DNA from 2 places in the Buttiauxella sp. S19-1 genome. Region 2 is predicted to be linked to the other one. Evidence: predicted binding sites of a transcription regulator. Region 2 holds the regulator's gene; the other holds the start of a gene.

Region 1 (10,960 bases), on a different contig from region 2:
CAGTTATGGCGCTGGTCATCAAACGTTATGGCGACCAATTACATCAACGCTTCAAACTCGCCCAGGCCGCATTCTCAACGCTAAATGACCGCACGCAGGAAAGTTTATCCAGCATCCGCATGATTAAAGCCTTTGGTCTTGAAGACCGCCAATCCGCGCTGTTTGCCGCTGAAGCTAAAGATGCTGGCGAGAAAAACATGAAAGTGGCGCGGGTGGATGCACGCTTTGATCCGACGATTTATATCACCATCGGCACCGCAAACCTGCTGGCGATCGGCGGCGGCAGTTGGATGGTGATTCAGGGTTCGCTCACCCTTGGGCAACTCACCAGCTTTGTGATGTACCTCGGCCTGATGATTGGCCGATGCTGGCGCTGGCGTGGATGTTCAATATTGTTGAGCGCGGCAGTGCGGCGTACAGCCGAATTCGCAGCATGCTCTCCGAAGCGCCGTCAGTCACCGATGGCACCAAAGAAGCGCCAGCCGGTCGCGGTACAGTTGAAGCGAATATTCAGGCGTTCCATTATCCGCAAACCGCACGCCCGACACTTGAAAATGTCTCCTTCACCTTAAAACCAGGCGAAATGTTGGGGTTATGTGGCCCAACGGGCGCCGGGAAAAGTACCATTCTGTCCCTGCTCCAGCGTCATTTTGACATCGACCAGGGTGAGATTTGTTTCCATGGTATTCCGCTGGTGCAGATGCAGCTCGACTCCTGGCGTAGCCGTCTGGCGGTGGTCAATCAGACACCATTCTTGTTCTCTGACACGGTGGCCAGCAATATTGCTTTGGGCAAACCGGGCGCCACGCAGCAGGAAATTGAACATGTTGCCAGGCTTGCCAGCGTTCATGACGATATTCTGCGTTTACCACAAGGTTACGAAACTGAAGTCGGTGAGCGTGGCGTGATGCTATCCGGCGGCCAGAAACAGCGTATTTCTATCGCTCGTGCATTATTGCTTGATGCAGAAATCTTGATCCTCGACGACGCGCTTTCTGCCGTTGACGGGCGTACCGAGCACCAAATCCTGCATAACCTGCGCCAGTGGGGCGAAAACCGCACCGTTATTATTAGCGCGCACCGTCTGTCGGCTTTGACCGAAGCCAGTGAAATCCTCGTGATGCAGCACGGGCATGTTGCCCAACGCGGCAATCACGATGTGCTGGTAGGGAAGTCTGGTTGGTATCGCGACATGTATCGTTATCAACAACTGGAAGCGGCGCTGGATGATGCGCCAGAAACGACGGTAGACGAGGAACCTGCCAATGCGTAAATCCATACAGCAATGGCCAACCATCAAACGCCTGCTGGCATATGGCTCACCGTGGCGTAAACCGCTCGCAGGGGCGGTAGTGATGTTGTGGATTGCGGCGGCAGCCGAAGTCAGCGGCCCGATTTTAGTGAGTTATTTTATTGATAACATGGTGTCTGAGCATCGCATGCCGATTGCGGCGGCAGCGGGGCTAGGAACAGCCTACCTGTTGCTGTCAATTTCGGCGGCGACGCTGCATTACTGGCAGGCTTTATTATTTAACCAGGCCGCTGTTGGCGTAGTACAAAAGCTGCGTACTGACGTGATGGATGCCGCATTGCGCCAGCCACTGAGTACCTTTGATACCCAGCCGGTTGGGCAATTAATTTCCCGTGTTACCAACGACACCGAAGTCATTCGCGATCTCTACGTGACGGTCGTTGCGACAGTATTGCGCAGTGCCGCACTGATTGGCGCGATGCTGGTGGCGATGTTCAGCCTCGACTGGCGCATGGCGTCGGTGGCGGTCTGCATCTTCCCGGCGGTGATCATCGTGATGTTTATCTACCAGCGTTACAGCACACCGATTGTGCGCCGGGTGCGTAGCTATCTGGCGGATATCAACGATGGCTTTAACGAAGTGATTAACGGGATGAGCGTCATCCAGCAGTTCCGCCAACAGGCAAGATTTGGCGAGCGGATGGGGGCGGCGAGCCGTTCGCACTATTTAGCGCGGATGCAAACCTTGCGCCTCGATGGTTTTTTATTACGACCGTTGTTGAGCCTGTTTTCCGCAATGGTGCTGTGCGGCTTGCTGATGCTGTTCGGTTTCACCTCAGTTGGCACCATTGAAGTTGGCGTGTTATACGCGTTTATCAACTATTTGGGGCGTCTTAACGAGCCGCTGATTGAACTCACCACGCAACAATCGATGCTGCAACAGGCAGTGGTGGCAGGTGAACGCGTGTTCGAATTAATGGACGGTAAGCGCCAGGATTACGGCAACGATACTCGCCCGCTGGAAAGCGGCCATATCGAGGTGGATAACGTCTCTTTCGCCTATCGCGGTGACCGTCTGGTATTGCAGGATATTCACCTTGATGTCCCAGCGCGTAGTTTTGTGGCGCTGGTGGGACATACCGGAAGTGGGAAAAGTACCCTCGCAAACTTGTTGATGGGCTATTACCCGCTGACCAACGGTGAAATTCGTCTTGATGGCCGCCCTCTGGATACGCTGAGCCATAGTGTGTTGCGCCAGGGTGTAGCGATGGTGCAACAAGATCCAGTGGTACTGGCGGACTCTTTCTTTGCTAACGTCACGCTAGGGCGCGACATCAGCGAAGCGGCGGTCTGGCAAGCGCTGGAAACGGTGCAACTGGCAGAACTGGCTCGCACCATGAGTGATGGCATCTACACGCGGTTGGGCGAGCAGGGCAATAACTTGTCTGTTGGTCAGAAGCAATTACTGGCTCTGGCACGCGTGCTGGTGGATGCACCGCAGATTTTGATCCTCGATGAAGCAACAGCAAATATCGACTCCGGCACCGAGCAGGCCATTCAACATGCGCTGGCCGCGGTGCGTGAGCACACCACGCTGGTGGTGATTGCTCACCGTTTATCGACCATTACCGATGCCGATACCATTCTGGTGTTGCACCGTGGGCAGGCTGTTGAACGTGGTACGCACAGTGAATTGCTGGCAGCACAGGGCCGTTACTGGCAGATGTACCAGCTGCAACTGGCAGGTGAAGAATTAGCCGCGGCAACTCGCGAAGAGCCTGCCACCGCTTGATGCACCAAAAACACGCATAAATCCAATGGGTATCTCCATTGGTGCAGAAGCGAAACGCACCATGCACTGAAATGGTGCGTTTTTATTACCTAAGAACTTTCTTAATCCCAGTCATCGTTATTCCTTCCCCATCAACCCTTATTCGGCGCGGCTTAACGCGCTGAAAAAACCTGTTTTTCATTTTTGGCATGGCCTTTGCTTTATGTAATCAGTGTTGCAAGGGCAATTACCCAATTCTGACTGGAGGGGATCTATGAAGCTGGTTACCGTGGTGATCAAACCGTTCAAACTCGAAGATGTACGCGAAGCGCTGTCTTCAATCGGTATTCAAGGGCTGACTGTTACCGAGGTTAAAGGCTTTGGCCGCCAGAAAGGTCACGCAGAGTTGTACCGCGGTGCTGAATACAGCGTCAATTTCCTGCCTAAAGTGAAAATTGATGTGGCAATTGCCGATGATCAACTTGATGAAGTGATTGATGTCATTAGCAAAGCTGCCTACACCGGCAAGATTGGCGATGGCAAAATTTTTGTTGCTGAACTGCAACGCGTCATCCGCATTCGTACCGGCGAAGCCGACGAAGCTGCACTGTAATCGTCTTGCCACTCGTGAAAGGGATGGAAAAAATGAAGAAATTAGCCTCTATCTTAGGCGTTGTAGCCCTGGCACTTGCGCCATCAATCGCGCTTGCGGCACCCGCTGTGGCCGATAAAGCAGACAACGCCTTTATGATGATTAGCACCGCATTGGTGCTGTTTATGACAATACCTGGGCTGGCGCTGTTTTACGGTGGCCTGATTCGCTCCAAAAACGTGCTGTCGATGCTGACTCAGATAACGGTCACGTTTGCGCTGGTTTGTGTGCTGTGGGTGGTTTATGGCTATACCCTGGCCTTTGGCTCCGGTGGCAGCTTCTTTGGTAACTTCGACTGGGTATTGCTGAAGAATATTCAGCTCACCGCGTTGATGGGCTCTTTCTACCAATATATTCATGTGGCGTTCCAGGGTTCCTTCGCCTGTATCACCGTGGGCCTAATTGTTGGCGCGCTGGCTGAACGTATTCGCTTCTCAGCGGTGCTGATTTTCGTCGTGATTTGGCTGACGCTCTCTTATGTGCCGATTGCCCATATGGTGTGGGGTGGTGGCTTACTGGCAACACACGGTGCAATGGACTTCGCGGGTGGTACTGTCGTCCATATCAATGCCGCGGTTGCGGGCCTGGTAGGTGCTTACCTGATTGGCAAACGTGTTGGCTACGGTAAAGAAGCGTTCAAACCGCACAACTTACCGATGGTGTTTACCGGTACTGCGATCCTCTACTTCGGCTGGTTTGGCTTCAACGCCGGTTCGGCAAGTGCTGCAAACGAAATCGCCGCTCTGGCCTTTGTGAACACGGTTGTTGCAACTGCCGCTGCCGTCCTCGGCTGGGTATTTGGTGAGTGGGCATTGCGTGGCAAACCTTCTCTGCTGGGCGCGTGTTCCGGTGCCATTGCAGGTCTGGTCGGTATCACTCCAGCGTGTGGTTATGTTGGCGTCGGCGGTGCACTGATTATCGGTATCGTAGCGGGTCTGGCCGGTTTGTGGGGTGTGACGCTGCTGAAAAAATGGCTGCGTGTCGATGACCCTTGTGATGTGTTCGGTGTCCACGGCGTGTGCGGTATCGTAGGTTGCATCATGACCGGTATCTTTGCTGCAACTTCACTGGGTGGTGTGGGCTATGCACAAGGCGTGACCATGGGCCATCAAATCCTGGTGCAACTGGAAAGTATCGGTGTGACGATTGTCTGGTCTGCGGTAGTCGCGTTCATTGGCTTCAAAGTGGCTGACCTGACTGTCGGTCTGCGTGTACCAGAAGAACATGAGCGTGAAGGCCTGGATGTGAACAGCCACGGCGAGAATGCTTACAACGCATAAATGATTTCCCCCTCACCCTGGCCCTCTCCCCAGGGAGAGGGGATAACCGGTGTTTTCTCTGACCTTCTCCCTCTCCTGGGGGAGAGGGTCGGGGTGAGGGCGAGCCAATCTTAACCTCGCTTACGCATAACCCCCTCTTGCACCGTAGACGCCACCAGCACGCCATCGCGTGAATAGAATTCGCCTCTAACAAAACCGCGCGCACTAGAAGCCGAAGTACTCTCAACGCTGTAAAGCAGCCAGTCATTCATATCGAACGGGCGGTGGAACCACATCGAATGATCGATTGTCGCCACCTGCATGCCCGGCTCCAGGAAACCGACGCCGTGAGGCTGAAGGGCGACGGGCAGGAAGTTAAAATCAGAGGCGTAACCCAGCAAGTACTGATGGACGTGTAACTCGGTTGGCATTTTCCCGTTGGCACGCATCCACACCTGGCGTACCGGCTCATCGACATGCCCTTGCATCGGGTTGTGGAACACCACCGGGCGGATCTCCAGCGGTTTTTCACAGAGAAACTTCTCTTTCAGGCTCTGAGGCAGCAGCTTTTCAAACGCCATGGCGATTTCTGTTTCTGACTTCAGGTTTTCCGGCGCAGGGGCTCCAGGCATAGCTTTTTGATGTTCAAAACCGGGTTCTGGCGCCTGGAAAGAGGCGGTCATATAGAAAATGGGTTTGCCATTTTGAATCGCCGCCACGCGACGAGCGCTGAAACTATTGCCATCACGCAGGGTTTCGACGTCATAAACAATCGGTTTTTGGCTATCGCCGGGACGCAGAAAATAACTGTGGAATGAATGCACCAGACGTTCAGCTGGCACGGTTTCTTTGGCGGCATACAACGCCTGGCCAACAACTTGCCCACCGAATACCTGACGTAAACCTAAGTCCTCGCTCTGGCCACGAAAAATACCTTCTTCAATCTTTTCCAGATTGAGTAATGCCAACAAATTGCTGAGCGCCTGACTCATAAAAGGTCCTCAATGGAATTAACAAAAATCGCGCAATTGGCCTGATTATAACAGGTTTCCTGTAATCGCCACTCAGTGGCCCGACCTGACGAAATGTCTTAGTTTTCAGAAAAAGTCAGAATTTTGTGCCACACTTAGCATGATAAGTATATTTAACCACTCATTACTCGTGGGCCTGAAGCCTGCTGGTGCGTTGATAAAAGGAGAACAAATCAATGAAACTTGTGCACACGTTAAGTGGTTTAGCCATGGCAGTTGCGTTGACGGGATGCGCGCATAACAAAAGTGCTGACATCCCAACGCCAGCCCCAGCTGCGACGACGTCGTCAGCGGCGGCATTAGCACAATCTGATATTCAACAGCCGAATGTATCGGGGACAGTCTGGATTCGTCAGCGTATTGCGCTTCCGCCGGATGCGGTGCTAACGGTGACATTGTCTGACGCATCTTTGGCAGATGCTCCGTCAAGAGTGCTGTCGCAAAGAGCGGTCCGTACTGAAGGGAAGCAATCACCTTTCAGTTTTGTGTTGCCGTTTAACCCAGCGGATATTCAGCCTAACGCTCGCATCATCTTGAGTGCGGCGATCACCGTAAACAATCAGCTGATGTTTATCACCGATACCATTCAGCCGGTCATTAACAACGGTGGGACCAAAGCAGACCTGACCCTGGTGCCCGTTCAGCAAACGGCGGTTCCAGTCCAGGATAACGGTGGTGCGGTATCGACCGTTCCTGCGCCAACGCAGTACTGATACTAAGCACATAAGCGCCTCTGCGGAGGCGCTTGACGCTGATATCGTAGGTCGGATAAGCGCAGCGTCATCCGACACAACTGGCTAATCCCCTCACGGAGGCGCTAATTAATAATTCCAGCGATAACGTTCCATCTCAATTTTCCCGTCCCCAGACACCATAATCCCTTCTGATAGCAAAGCTTGCCGCTGGCGCTGTAGATCCGGGCCGGTCAGCGAAATCGTGCCATGACGATTCACGACGCGATGCCACGGTAATTTACTGCCTTCAGGTAAGCGCTTGAGAACACCTCCGACTTGTCGTGCGGCACGCGGTGAACCCGCCAGGCGCGCCACATCGCCATATGTGGTGACGCAACCTTCAGGAATAGCGGCAATAATCTGATAAACACGCTGCGGGAATGAATCGTTGTTATCCATAGCAAACTCCAAATCAGGATGCCGGTAAGGATAATCGTCGTGTACTAAACTAGAAAGAAAAACTGGGGGTGCGCAAGAAAGCAACACCTGACCGCTCCTTGCTTGCAATTGCCGGGGGCAACATGGATAATGCGCCAGCGCGTTAGGTAACTAGCGCTCTCAATGGGGGCCCTGTTGGTTCTCCCGCAACACTAATTTGTGAATTCGGTCAGGTCCGGAAGGAAGCAGCCGCAGCAGATGACGTGTGTGCCGGGATGTAGCTGGCAGGGCCCCCACCCAATTCTGGGGTCTGCTAAACCACCGTTCTTCTTAGATATTCACTACCTGCTTGCGCAACACTCTCCCAAATCGGTTTTAATCGTTCCAGCGCGATGCGCATTTCCGTGGTTTCTAACGTAAACGGCATTCTTAAATAGCGTTCAAATGCGCCATCAATGCCAAAACGTGGCCCTGCGCCAATGCGGATGCCTTGCGATTCTGCACTTGCGGCAAACACCGTCGCCAATGGTTTTGGCAACTCAATCCACCACGATAATCCCCCTTGTGGCACCACGGTCAGTTTCCAGTCGGGAAACAGTTCTTTAATGGCTGCACCGCAGGCATCTCTGCGCTGGCGTAAAATTTCACGGCGTTGGGGTAAAAAGTTTTCAGCGTCGTTAAACAGGTTAATCGCGGCAAGTTGCTCAAGGATTGGCGAGCCTAAATCCAGCGAATCGCGGATTTGTATCAGCGAAGCAATGATGCGTGTACTGGCGCGTATCCAGCCGAGGCGCAAACCACCCCAGAAGCTTTTTCCGGCGGAACCTAGCGTAATCACCCGGTCGGCATCATCAAAAGCGGCCAGTGGTGGCGGTGGTGGGGCGTCGTACCACAGGTCGGCCATGGTTTCATCGACCACTATTGTGGTGCGTGTTCGGGCGGCAATATCAGCGATGGTTGCACGAGTTGTGGCATCCATACAGCAGCCGACAGGATTATGAAAATCGGCCAGCAAGTAGGCCAGCCGTGGCGAAGTTTGTGCAATGGTGGCTGCCATTCCTTCAGTGTCCCAACCTTGTTGTGTCAGGCTAACGGGAACAGCACGGCATGACGCTCCTTTAATGGCGGCGAGTGCCATCGGGTAAGTAGGCTGGTCGATGACCACGCGGTCGCCAGGGCCGGTTAACAAACGTAAGATCAAGCCAAAACCACTCAGCGCACCGTTGACGATCATAATCTGATCGGCGTCAGTTGGCAGCCCGCGGGCGGCATAGCGTTGCGCGATAATCTCACGCAGTTCAGGCAAACCCTGCTGGTTATAACCGGTCGTCGCTAAATGTTCTGGCAAGGCAATCAGTGCCTGAGCATAGGCCTGATGAATTTCTGGCCCGGCAGTGAGTGCCGCAGTGGAAAGATCTAATGTGGTCGCCCTGCCAGGAAGAGGAGAGACGGTTTGCCGCCCTTCCGGCAGCATGGTGACAGAACCTGAACCTTGTCGGCTTGCCAGATATCCTTCATCCCGCAACTGAGCCAGCGCGGTGGCGACCGTGGTACGGCTAATACCGAGTGCGGCTGCCAGTTCTCGCTCACCAGGCAGGCGGCAATCGAGCGGCAAGCGTCCATCCAGAATCAGCAACCGTAGCCCATCCGCCAGTTGGCGATAAACCGGGGAGCGCGGTAAATCCTGTTGCCAGTTTCCCAGCAATTTTGTCAGCGATGATGAACCGGTTCTGCGCTGTGTCATAGCAATCCACTTTGTATTAACTGGACCTTAATATCAGATCCATTTTGCGTGAAAGTAAAGCCACAAAAGATTTCTGAGGTGAAGATAATGATCGCTCGTCGCTTGCTGCAACTGTATACCGGTCTGGTGCTATACGGTGTCTCTACCGCCATGTTTGTGCGAGCCAATTTAGGGGCCGATCCATGGAATGTGTTCCACCTTGGTGTGGCGCGGATCTTCTCTCTTAATATTGGCATGGTGATGATTGTGGTCGGCGCGTTGGTGCTGCTACTGTGGATCCCGTTGCGCCAAAAACCTGGGCTTGGGACCATCAGCAACGTGATTGTGTTGGGGTTGGCCGCTGATGCCGCGTTAGCCTTAATGCCGCCGCTTGAATCGCTGGCAGCGCGCAGTATTTTGCTGTTGGCAGCGATACTGGTGAATGCGATTGCCACGGGGATGTACATCGGCGCTGGGTTTGGTTCAGGGCCACGAGATGGCTTAATGACCGGGATTAACGCGCGAACGGGTTGGTCGGTGCGCAGTGTACGCACCGCCATCGAATTGACGGTTTTACTGGCGGGATGGTTGATGGGCGGCACATTTGGCGTCGGGACGGTGTTATACGCGCTGGCGATTGGCCCATTAATTCAACTCTGTTTGCCGTGGTTTCGTATTCATATTCAACGGGAGAAAAAACTGGTTGAACCGACAATAGTACCCTAATGTTGAAACCTAAAACCGACAGTTTGAGGTCACGATGCACAACACGGTCATTAGCAAAGCGGCGGCACATTTTAGTAGCTATCAGTTAGCAGAAATTTTATCTCACTGTTTTGAAGGGTATTTAGTCCCTTTCACCATTGACGGCAAGGCCTTTGCCTCGCGTTTTGCCGCTGAAGATATGAGCCTCAATGATAGCCGTGTGTGGATGCAAAACGATGAACCGAAAGCGTTGGCGATCATCAGTCGCCGTGGCCAATCCTGTCGCCTCGCCGCATTTGCTATTCGCCCTGAACTGCGTGGGCAGGGGTTTGGCAGGCAATTCATGCAGCAATTAATTGATGAAGCGAAAGCGCGTGGCGACCGCAACATGTGGCTGGAAGTCATCGTCGGTAACGACAGTGGGCTGGCACTGTATGAGCGTATGGGATTTGTGCGTCAGAATACGTTCGTCGGATTTTACGCTACAAGCCCGGCGCGCTTTATTGCCACCAACGAATTAACTGAAGTCGATCCTCTGATGGTTGCCAAAAAAATGATGGCCGATACGCACCTGCGTTTGCCGTGGTTAAGCGGGGGGGAGACGCTGTTTAAATTACCCGGCCAGGCATTTTCGCTGCAAGATGCCGCTTACGCCATGGTAGTGACGGCGCCATACCTCAGGTTACGAATGCTGTATGTAGATCCGGCTGCACGAGGCAAAGGGCTGGCGAAAAAGCTGCTGATGTTATTGCGTGAGCGCTTCCCAGGTATTGCAACTGCAGCGGCTATCCCTGAACAAATGTCTCCTCTTTTCCTGAGCTGCGGCTACCGTCAAGACCCCATTACGCAATATGAAATGCTACTCAAACTCTGAGTAAGCAGTTTTCATTCTCAACGACTAAACTTATCAATCGCAATCATCACGGGTGGAAAACATCTGCCCGTCTTCACCACACCGTGGAGGTTCACCATGCATTATGTTGATGGTTTCGTTGTTGCTGTACCGGCAGCAAATAAAGATGCGTATAAGCAAATGGCCGCGAAAGCGGCGCCGCTATTCAAAGAGTTTGGTGCGTTACGCGTAGTAGAATGTTGGGCTGACGATGTGCCCGATGGCAAACTCACTGATTTTCGTATGGCGGTGAAAGCTGAAGAGAAAGAAGAAGTGGTTTTCAGCTGGATTGAATATCCTTCCAAAGAAGTTCGCGATCAAGCAAATGCCAAAATGATGTCTGACCCACGGATGAAAGAGTTTGGTGAGTCAATGCCATTTGATGGCAAGCGCATGATATATGGTGGCTTTGCACCACTGCTTGACGAGTAAAAAAGGGTGGATGACGCCAGGCCAGGTAGCCTGATCTGGCGTCAAGAGCGCTTCGTTGCCCTGGCGTGATAGTTCGCCACCCAGGCAATAAACTCCTCTTTCGGCAGCGCTCTACTGTACAACCAACCTTG
Region 2 (10,960 bases):
CCTGAATCGTCCCGCCCTCTTTAAGGATAGATGAACCGAGTTCTGGATCATCAAAACCGAGGTTCAACGCGAGATATTGCTCGCCCAGCAAGCCAGAAGTACGGATAGCCAGCGAACTGGTATCCGGAATGTGGTTATAGCGTTCTTCGATATCCAGGGTGACTCGTGGTAAGTAAGTTTTCGGATCCAGAGTAATATCGTCAACACGACCAATCACCACGCCACCGAGGCGCAGCGGGGAACCCGTTTTCAAGCTACCGATGTTGTCAAAAGTCGCATAGACCCGGTACGTTGGCTCACTGCGTAGCGAAGTGACGTTTGCCACTTTCAGACACAAGAAGACGATGGCTGCCAGTGCAATAATTAAAAATGCTCCAACCCCAGTTTCAAATTTCTTAGTTTGCATGAACTTAATTCCCAAACATCAGTGCTGTGAGCACAAAATCCAGACCTAAAACGGCCAGTGAAGCGTGCACAACGGTTCGTGTTGTTGCCCGACTAATCCCTGCGGACGTAGGAATAGCATCGTAGCCATTGAATAAAGCAATCCAGGTCACTGTTATCGCAAACACCACACTCTTGATGACACAGTTAACCAAATCAGTCCGCCAGCTGACGGCGTTTTGCATTGCAGACCAGAAGAAGCCCGCATCGATTCCCTTCCAGTTCACACCCACCAGCGCCCCACCCCAAATGCCGACCGCAGCAAAAATAAGCGTCAGCAAGGGTAGTGAAATCACGCCAGCCCAAAAACGCGGTGAAACGACCCGGCGTAGAGGATCAACCGCCATCATTTCCATACTGGAAAGTTGTTCTGTTGCCCTCATTAAGCCGATTTCTGCGGTTAGTGCTGAACCGGCACGCCCGGCGAACAGCAATGCAGCAACGACAGGACCAAGCTCTCGCAGTAATGACAAGGCGACCAACATACCGAGGCTTGATTCCGCGCTGTAGGTCGTCAGCACCAGGTAACCTTGCAGACCAAGCACCATGCCGATAAACAAACCAGAAACAATGATGATAATCAGCGACAACACACCAACGTTATACAGTTGGCGAATAAGCAATGGTGTGTGTTTGCGGAATTCCGGTTTCCCCACCAGCGCATTAAAAAGCATTATCCCAGCCCGGCCAAATGACGCACAGGTTTTCAACCCCCGCCGTCCGAATGATGCCAGTGCATTAAAGAACATGAGCAACTTAACTCCCTGTTTCTGATAATAAGTCATTCCGATAATCCATTGCCGGATAGCGGAACGGTACTGGCCCATCGGCAATACCATCGAGGAACTGGCGCACTCGCGGGTCGCAATTTTCACGCAGGGCAGCAGGCGTGCCTTCAGCCACAATATGTTGATCCGCAGCAATATAGGCGTAATCGGCAATGCTCAGCACTTCTGGGACGTCGTGAGAAACCACAATACACGTGACGCCAAGGGCGCTATTCAATTCTGAAATCAGTTTGACTAATACCCCCATAGTAATAGGGTCCTGACCAACAAATGGTTCATCAAACATGATCAGATCGGGTTCGAGTGCGATGGCTCGAGCTAGAGCTGCACGTCGGGCCATACCACCGGAGAGTTCGTTAGGCATCAGTTTAGCGGCACCACGTAACCCCACCGCCTCAAGTTTCATCATCACGGTGCTGTGCAACAACTCTTCCGGCAGGCGGCGATGTTCACGTAGTGGATACGCCACATTTTCAAAGACATTGAGGTCGGTAAATAGCGCGCCAGACTGGAACAGCATACTCATGCGTTTACGAACATTGTATAAACGCGAACGAGACATGGCGGGGACGTTTTCACCGTCAAACAGGATTTCACCGCTGTCGGGTTGAATTTGACCACCGATCAGCCGCAATAGCGTTGTCTTCCCAATCCCTGAAGGCCCCATTATGGCGGTAATTTTACCGCGGGGTACGTTCAGTGAAATATTGTCAAAGATGCGCCGACTGCCGCGAGTAAAACTTACTCCGCGAATTTCGACCAGATTAGTCTGCGTCTGGCTCATCATCTTTCCTTTTATCAAGTTCACGGACGAAGCATTTACTGGAAACTGAGTTCCAATCCAATATCCTTGCAGAATAATACCCGTCCTGATTAGCGAAAACTGGCATTTGTTTTACTTTTCTGCCACATAAAGTCAGAATTAAGAATCATGCCCGGCCCTACAGAACTGTATGCTCTGCCGGTACTTTCACAGCACAAGACCGGCGATTATACCTGAATTAAGGATTCTGCATGCTGTTAGCTACAGCTCTGTTAATTATTGGTTTGCTTTTGGTCGTCTATGGCGCTGACCGATTAGTGTTTGCCGCATCAATACTTTGTCGCAGTTTTGGGGTTCCACCACTGCTAATCGGTTTGACTGTGGTCAGTATTGGCACTTCACTACCAGAGCTCATCGTCGCCAGTTCTGCAGCCCTGCATGGTCAGTTGGATTTAGCGGTAGGGACCGCGTTAGGCTCAAATATCACCAATATTTTGTTAATTCTTGGCTTAGCGGCTCTTTTGCATCCATTTACCGTGAATTCCGATATTCTACGGCGCGAGTTACCCCTAATGTTAGTTGTCAGCGCAATTATTGGCTGGCTGCTTTTTGACAACCAGCTAAGCGTTGTTGATGGTGTTATTTTGATTACGGTATCAGTGGCGTATCTGCTGTTTACGATTAAAATAACGCGCCTTGCCGGAAATGAAGGTGCCGACAAACTGACCCGTGAACAGTTGGCAGAGCTTCCTCGAGAAGGAAACCGCCCCGTCGCATTTTTATGGCTCGCTGTTGCCCTAATTATTATGCCGATGGCCACACGCATGGTTATCGATAACGCCAGTGTGTTGGCGCACTATTTTGGCGTAAGTGAGTTAGTGATTGGCCTGACGATTATTTCGGTTGGCACTAGCCTGCCTGAACTAGCCACCACCATCGCGGGTGCCCGTAAAGGCGAAGATGATATTGCGATTGGTAATATTATTGGCTCAAACATTTTCAATATTGTTCTGGTAATGGGCATTCCTGCGCTAATCGCACCAGGTGAAATCGACCCACTTGTCTTTGCACGTGACTATTGGGTGATGTTGGTCGTCAGTGTCATTTTCGCCGTACTTTGCTGGCGAAAGCCTCGCTCTATCGGCAAGACAGCAGGCGCTCTGTTAACATGTAGTTTCTTCGTATGGATTGTGGTGCTGTGGTTTGTTGCATCACCGGTCGTTGGGTAAAACGGAACGGAAATTATGTCACAGATAGATTTACAACCGGGTTTTGACTTTCAGCAAGCAGGCAAAGAAGTCCTGAAGATCGAACGTGAAGGCCTGGATCAACTTGAGCAATACATCAACACAGACTTCTCGGCAGCCTGTGAAAAAATGTTTTATTGCCAGGGTAAAGTTGTCGTAATGGGCATGGGTAAGTCTGGTCACATCGGTAAAAAGATGGCGGCAACGTTTGCCAGCACCGGCACACCTTCATTTTTCGTCCACCCTGGTGAAGCAAGCCACGGCGATCTCGGAATGGTGAGCCCCCAGGATATTGTTATCGCGATTTCAAACTCCGGCGAATCAAACGAAATTCAGGCATTGATTCCCGTTCTCAAGCGCTTACAGGTGCCGCTCATTTGCATCACCAGCCGCCCGGATAGTTCTATGGGTAAAGCGGCAGATATCCATTTGTGTGTCAAAGTCCCGCAAGAAGCCTGCCCTCTTGGTCTGGCTCCAACCTCCAGCACCACAGCAACACTGGTTATGGGTGACGCCCTTGCCGTTGCGTTGCTTAAAGCTCGCGGCTTTACTGCAGAAGATTTTGCACTTTCTCACCCAGGCGGCGCATTGGGTCGTAAACTGTTACTACGCGTCAGCGATATCATGCACAGCGGTGATGAGATCCCTCATGTCAGTAAAGATGCGTCCTTGCGCGATGCTCTACTGGAAATTACGCGTAAAAATATGGGTATGACCGTAATCTGTGACTCCCTGATGAAAATCGAAGGGATCTTCACCGATGGCGATTTACGACGCGTCTTTGATATGGGCGTTGACCTCCACTCTCTGAATATCGCAGATGTCATGACTGTCGGTGGAATTAGGGTCCGTCCGTCACTCCTGGCTGTGGATGCGCTCAATTTGATGCAATCTCGCCACATTACCTCGGTATTGGTTGCAGATGGCGACCAACTTCTCGGTGTGGTACATATGCATGACATGCTACGCGCTGGCGTGGTTTAACAAAGGATTAGCCTTAATGAGTAACCATGAAGCGTCACTTGCCACCTGTTATGGCCCGGTAAGCACGCGCGTGATGGAGCGGGCAGAAAACGTGCGCCTGCTTATTTTAGATGTTGACGGTGTCATGTCTGATGGCCTGATTTACATGGGTAATAGCGGCGAAGAGCTGAAAGCATTCAACGTGCGTGACGGTTACGGAATTCGCTGCGTGCTGACTTCCGACATCGAAGTCGCGATTATTACCGGCCGCAAAGCAAAGCTACTTGAAGACCGATGCGCAACACTCGGGATTACCCATCTCTATCAAGGGCAATCTGACAAGCTTTTGGCTTTTCACGATCTATTAGATAAGCTCGCCATCCCCGCGGAACATGTTGCTTACGTTGGTGATGATTTAATCGACTGGCCAGTGATGGCAAAAGTGGGTTTGAGTGTGGCGGTTTCCGACGCTCATCCTTTACTGATTCCTCGTGCCGACTACGTTACACGTATTGCTGGCGGACGTGGGGCGGTCCGCGAAGTCTGTGATCTTCTGTTACTGGCACAAGGAAAGCTTGATGAGGCCAAAGGGCTATCTATATGAGTAAGACCAGACGTTGGGTTATCATCCTGCTTTCATTGCTGGCATTAGTGTTGATTGGCTTAAATCTGGTCGATAAAGACCCCGTTGCTACACCGACGGTAAACAGCAACGAGCCAACCTATCAAAGTGAACATTCCACGACGCTCGCCTACAGTCCTGAAGGGGCTCTGAATTATCGGCTGGTTTCGGAACACGTTGAATATTTTTCTGAGACTGCTATTTCGTGGTTTACCAACCCGGTGATGACGCAGTATGACGAAAACAAAGTGGCAACCTGGTCTTTACGAGCGGATCGCGCCAAACTTACTAACGATCGGATGCTGTATTTGTATGGGAATGTGGTGCTGACGGCTCTGACGCCGGATTCTCAGCTACGCAAAATTACCACGGACAATGCGCAGGTTAATTTAGTCACTCAGGATGTTGCCTCTGATGACCAGGTAACCTTGTATGGAACCAGCTTTAACTCCACCGGCCTCAAAATGCGTGGAAATTTACGCAGCAAAAATGCCGAGCTGATTGAAAAGGTTAGAACATCCTATGAAATCCAAAATAAACAAACTCAGCCGTAATTTAGTACTAACCAGTACGCTTTTAGCCGCTAGTTTTTCGGCATTTGCGTTGACCGGTGATACCGATCAGCCGATTCACATTGAATCTGACCAACAGTCGCTGGATATGCAGGGCAACGTCGTCACCTTCACTGGCAATGTGATCGTGACACAAGGCAGTATCAAAATTAACGCCGACAAAGTGGTTGTGACTCGTCCTGGCGGCGAAGAAGGCAAAGAAGTCATTGATGGTTATGGTAATCCAGCCACGTTCTATCAGATGCAAGATAGCGGTAAACCCGTTAGCGGCCACTCAGCGACCATGCACTATGAGTTGCAAAACGACTTTGTAGTTCTGACCGGTAATGCTTATCTCGAGCAGGTCGACAGCAATATCAAAGGCGACAAAATTACTTATCTGGTGAAAGAACAGAAGATGCAGGCCTTTAGCGAAAAAGGTAAACGTGTCACCACCGTTCTGGTCCCTTCTCAACTGCAGAAAAAAGACGGCCAGGCTCCGGCACCAGCCCCTGCGCAGAAAAAGAGTAACTAATTCGTTATGGCTACTTTAATTGCAAAAAATCTCGCCAAAGCCTACAAAGGCCGCCGCGTCGTTGAAGATGTCAGCCTGGCTGTTAAGTCGGGTGAAATTGTCGGGTTACTTGGCCCAAACGGTGCCGGGAAAACCACCACCTTTTACATGGTGGTTGGCATTGTGCCGCGTGACGCCGGCAACATTATTATTGATGATGAAGACATCAGCCTTCTGCCACTTCATGCTCGTGCTCGTCGAGGTATCGGCTACTTACCGCAAGAAGCGTCTATTTTCCGCCGTTTAAGTGTGTTCGATAACTTAATGGCTGTGCTGCAAATCCGTGACGATCTTTCTGTTGAGCAGCGTGATGACCGCGCTAATGAGCTGATGGAAGAATTCCACATCGAACATTTGCGTAATAACCTCGGGCAGTCATTGTCTGGTGGCGAGCGTCGTCGTGTCGAAATTGCCCGAGCATTAGCCGCAAATCCAAAATTTATTCTTCTGGATGAACCTTTTGCTGGTGTTGACCCAATATCCGTCATCGACATCAAGCGAATCATTGAGCATCTGCGCGACAGTGGGCTCGGGGTGTTGATTACTGACCATAACGTACGCGAAACGCTGGCTGTTTGTGAACGTGCCTACATCGTAAGCCAGGGCCATTTAATCGCCCATGGCACTCCAGCCGAAATCCTGGAAGACGAGCATGTTAAGCGCGTGTATCTGGGCGAAGAGTTCAGACTCTGATAGGGTAGTAAAAATTATAATATTTATACTCAAAATAATTCGAGTTGCAGGTAGGCGACAAGGGAGTTCATCCCAGGAGCTTACTTGAGTAAGTGACTGGGGTGAAGGAGTGCAGTCAACACCCCTGCAGCTCGAAGTATGACGAGTATAACCTGAGGAAGCTCGCTCTGAATATGAAGCAAGGTTTGCAATTACGGCTTAGCCAACAACTTGCTATGACTCCCCAGTTACAGCAGGCAATTCGTCTGTTGCAACTTTCGACGTTAGAGCTACAGCAAGAACTTCAGCAAGCACTGGAAAGTAACCCACTGCTTGAGCAAACCGATCTGCATGAAGAAGTTGAAACTCAGGAAGTACGTGAAAACGAAGCGTTAGATACCCGTGAGGCGCTTGAGCAAAAAGAAATGCCTGACGAGTTACCGCTGGATACCAGTTGGGACGAAATCTACACCGCAGGCACTCCATCAGGAACCGGAAGCGATTATATCGACGACGAATTGCCGGTTTATCAGGGGGAAACGACCCAGTCTCTTCAGGATTATCTGATGTGGCAGGTTGATCTCACCCCGTTTTCAGATACTGACACAGCAATTGCGACCTCTATTGTCGATGCCGTTGACGAAATGGGTTATCTCACAGTTTCTCTGGAAGAAATTCTGGAAAGCATGGGTGATGACGAAATCACCCTCGACGAAGTGGAAGCCGTACTCAAACGCGTTCAACGCTTCGATCCTGTGGGTGTTGCCGCACGTGATCTACGCGATTGCCTGCTCATACAGCTTTCACAGTTCGCTCGCGAAACGCCATGGTTAACCGAAGCCAGCTTGATTGTCAGCGATCACCTGGATCTGCTCGCTAACCATGACTTCCGCAGCCTGATGCGCGTCACCCGTCTGAAAGAAGAGGTGCTGAAAGAGGCAATGTGCCTGATTCAGTCTCTTGACCCACGCCCAGGGCAATCCATTCAGACCGGTGAACCGGAATATGTCATACCGGATGTTCTGGTGAAAAAAACGCAAGGTCACTGGACTGTAGAACTCAATGCCGACAGCCTCCCTCGCCTGAAAATAAACCAGCAGTACGCTGCAATGGGCACCAGTGCCCGCAATGACAGCGACTCGCAATTTATTCGCAGTAATCTGCAAGAAGCAAAGTGGCTGATTAAGAGCCTGGAAAGCCGGAACGACACGCTGCTGCGCGTCAGTCGCTGTATCGTTGAACAGCAACAAGGCTTTTTTGAACACGGCGAAGAGCACATGAAACCGATGGTGCTTGCTGATATCGCTCAGGTCGTAGAAATGCATGAATCGACCATTTCCCGAGTGACCACGCAAAAATATTTACATAGCCCACGCGGCATTTTTGAATTGAAGTATTTCTTCTCAAGCCACGTTAATACCGAAGGTGGAGGTGAAGCCTCCTCGACGGCAATTCGTGCATTGGTGAAGAAATTAATTGCTGCGGAAAACCCTGCGAAACCACTGAGTGATAGCAAGTTAACGACTATGCTATCGGATCAGGGGATCATGGTGGCACGCCGCACTGTTGCGAAGTACCGAGAGTCTTTATCCATACCACCGTCAAATCAGCGTAAACAGTTGGTTTGACTTAACCGATAAGGAAGACACTATGCAGCTCAACATTACAGGACATAACGTCGAAATCACTGACGCACTGCGCGAATTTGTGAGTACGAAGTTTGCCAAACTGGAGCAGTACTTCGATAGAATTAACCAAGTCTATATTGTGTTAAAAGTGGAAAAAGTCACGCATATTGCCGATTCAACGCTTCATGTAAATGGTGGTGAAATTCATGCCAGCGCGGAAGGGCAGGATATGTATGCGGCGATTGACGGTCTGATTGATAAACTGGCTCGCCAGTTAACCAAACATAAAGATAAACTAAAACAACACTGATAATCCGGGCAACTGTTTAAGCAGTTACCCAAAATAATTCGAGTTGCAGAAAGGCGGCTACACAGTGAATCCCCATGAGCTTACTCTGGTAAGTGACTGGGGTGAGCGAGGAAGCCAACGCATATGCAACTTGAAGTATGAAGGGTAAAGACGGCTCGTTGCGTGGAGTAGCGGGCCGTTAGCATAACAGGGTGCTTAGGTGAACTTATGATGAACAACGATTCTGCTCTACAACTTAGTCAAGTCCTGAACAAGGAATGTACCCGTACCAACGTACATTGCCAGAGTAAAAAGCGTGCACTGGAAATCATCAGTGAACTGGCAGCAAAACAGCTCGGCCTGCCACCACAAGTGGTATTTGAGGCTGTATTGACGCGCGAACGCATGGGCAGTACCGGTATCGGAAATGGCATCGCCATTCCCCATGGGAAACTGGAAGAAGATACGACTCGTGCCGTTGGGGTGTTTATTAAACTGGAAACCCCTATCGCTTTTGACGCCATCGATAACCAACCGGTTGACCTGATGTTTGCGCTGCTTGTTCCTGCGGATCAAACAAAAACGCACTTACATACTTTGTCTCTGGTAGCAAAACGTCTGGCTGACAAAACGATTTGCCGCCGCCTGCGTTCTGCACAGAGCGATGAAGAGCTTTATCAGATCATTACCGAAACAGAACAAGGTAGTGAAAGTGAATAATCTGGCTGCGGTCACGGGTATGCCGCAGCAAGAAAAGTTGGGGGAGTGAAAACATGGTGCTGATGATTGTCAGCGGCCGCTCTGGTTCAGGGAAGTCTGTAGCCTTGCGTGCACTAGAAGATATGGGATTCTACTGTGTAGATAACCTACCAGTGGTGCTATTACCTGATCTTGCTAAAACCCTCGCAGAACGCCAAATTTCTGCGGCAGTCAGCATCGACGTGCGTAACATGCCGGAAAATCCGGAGATCTTTGAACAGGCAATGACCAATCTGCCTGACTCATTCTCACCACAATTGTTATTCCTTGATGCCGATCGCAACACGCTGATTCGTCGTTATAGTGACACGCGCCGCTTGCACCCGCTTTCCAGTAAAAATCTCTCGCTGGAAAGTGCGATAGATGAAGAAAGTGACTTGCTGGAGCCATTGAAATCCAGAGCCGATCTGATCATCGACACCTCTGAGATGTCGGTGCATGAGCTCGCGGAAATGCTGCGTACCCGTTTGCTTGGTAAACGTGAACGTGAGCTGACAATGGTGTTCGAGTCCTTTGGCTTTAAACATGGTATTCCGATTGATGCGGATTACGTGTTCGATGTGCGCTTCCTGCCAAACCCGCACTGGGACCCGAAGCTGCGCCCGATGACCGGTCTGGACAGACCTGTTGCTGCGTTCCTCGACCGTCATACCGAAGTCCACAATTTTATCTACCAGACGCGTAGCTATCTTGAGCTATGGTTACCTATGCTGGAAACCAATAACCGCAGCTATCTAACTGTGGCGATTGGCTGTACCGGCGGTAAACACCGTTCAGTTTATATCGCTGAACAGTTGGCAGATTATTTCCGTTCACGCGGCAAGAACGTGCAATCCCGTCACCGCACGCTGGAAAAACGTAAAACATGACCGTAAAACAGACCGTTGAGATAACCAACAAACTGGGCATGCACGCACGCCCAGCGATGAAGCTGTTCGAACTGGTACAAAGCTTTGACGCCGAAGTGATGCTGCGCAACGAGGCTGGCACGGAAGCTGAAGCCAATAGCGTCATTGCATTGCTGATGCTGGATTCTGCTAAAGGGGGTCACATTGAAATTGAAGTCACTGGCCCCGAAGAAGAACAGGCATTGAACGCCGTTATCGCGCTATTCAATGCCGGTTTTGACGAAGACTAATTAGCTCACTTCAACTCATGCTGCGCCATAAACGATTCGCCACCTAGCTGGCGCATCTGGCGCAAAATCCATTGCTGACGCTGGTGTACATAAGCGGAAGGTGCATTCGCTTTAAAGCGAATGGGATTAGGGAGAACGGCTGCGAGAAGTGCTGCTTCTGATGCCGTAAGGCGGCTGGCAGGTTTATGGAAATAGCGCTGCGAGGCGGCTTCCACACCAAAAACCCCATCACCAAACTCCGCGATATTCAGGTAAACCGCCAGGATGCGGCGTTTAGTCCAGACTACTTCCATGCCAAGGGTCAATCCCGCTTCCAGGCCTTTGCGCAGATAACTACGACCATCCCACAGGAATAGGTTTTTCGCCGTTTGCTGAGAGAGTGTGGATGCACCACGAACGCGATTTTCATTTCGCTCATTATGTGCAATAGCTTTTTCAATTGCCGTTACATCAAACCCCCAGTGATCAGGGAATTTCTGGTCTTCTGCCGCAATCACCGCCAGCCCCATCCACGGCGAGATC

The links. The regulator sigma-54, encoded in region 2, starts transcription at its own class of promoters, with help from an activator protein. The targets are predictions, from matches to a motif close to GTTGGCACANNTTTCGCTNT.
Region 1: the regulator sigma-54 is predicted to act here: its motif matches at 3,227-3,246, upstream of glnK (P-II family nitrogen regulator).

The regions. Positions count from the first base shown of each region.
Region 1 covers NZ_JAHWLU010000011.1:20,900-31,859, reverse strand. The annotation lists partial or broken gene MES37_RS04555 (SmdA family multidrug ABC transporter permease/ATP-binding protein) at 1-1,273, shown strand, start outside; gene MES37_RS04550 (SmdB family multidrug efflux ABC transporter permease/ATP-binding protein) at 1,266-3,044, shown strand; gene glnK (P-II family nitrogen regulator) at 3,298-3,636, shown strand; gene amtB (ammonium transporter AmtB) at 3,669-4,955, shown strand; gene tesB (acyl-CoA thioesterase II) at 5,066-5,926, opposite strand; gene MES37_RS04530 (YbaY family lipoprotein) at 6,142-6,678, shown strand; gene MES37_RS04525 (MGMT family protein) at 6,787-7,098, opposite strand; RNA gene ffs (signal recognition particle sRNA small type) at 7,271-7,367, shown strand; gene yczR (MocR-like transcription factor YczR) at 7,391-8,821, opposite strand; gene yczE (membrane protein YczE) at 8,912-9,526, shown strand; gene MES37_RS04505 (GNAT family N-acetyltransferase) at 9,561-10,379, shown strand; gene MES37_RS04500 (DUF1428 domain-containing protein) at 10,476-10,829, shown strand; gene MES37_RS04495 (EAL domain-containing protein) at 10,871-10,960, opposite strand, start outside.
Region 2 covers NZ_JAHWLU010000002.1:62,056-73,015, reverse strand. The annotation lists gene mlaD (outer membrane lipid asymmetry maintenance protein MlaD) at 1-406, opposite strand, end outside; gene mlaE (lipid asymmetry maintenance ABC transporter permease subunit MlaE) at 411-1,193, opposite strand; gene mlaF (phospholipid ABC transporter ATP-binding protein MlaF) at 1,201-2,016, opposite strand; gene MES37_RS00990 (calcium/sodium antiporter) at 2,247-3,224, shown strand; gene kdsD (arabinose-5-phosphate isomerase KdsD) at 3,240-4,226, shown strand; gene kdsC (3-deoxy-manno-octulosonate-8-phosphatase KdsC) at 4,243-4,809, shown strand; gene lptC (LPS export ABC transporter periplasmic protein LptC) at 4,806-5,381, shown strand; gene lptA (lipopolysaccharide ABC transporter substrate-binding protein LptA) at 5,350-5,913, shown strand; gene lptB (LPS export ABC transporter ATP-binding protein) at 5,920-6,645, shown strand; gene rpoN (RNA polymerase factor sigma-54) at 6,819-8,252, shown strand; gene hpf (ribosome hibernation promoting factor) at 8,275-8,562, shown strand; gene ptsN (PTS IIA-like nitrogen regulatory protein PtsN) at 8,770-9,261, shown strand; gene rapZ (RNase adapter RapZ) at 9,315-10,169, shown strand; gene npr (PTS phosphocarrier protein NPr) at 10,166-10,438, shown strand; gene mtgA (monofunctional biosynthetic peptidoglycan transglycosylase) at 10,444-10,960, opposite strand, start outside.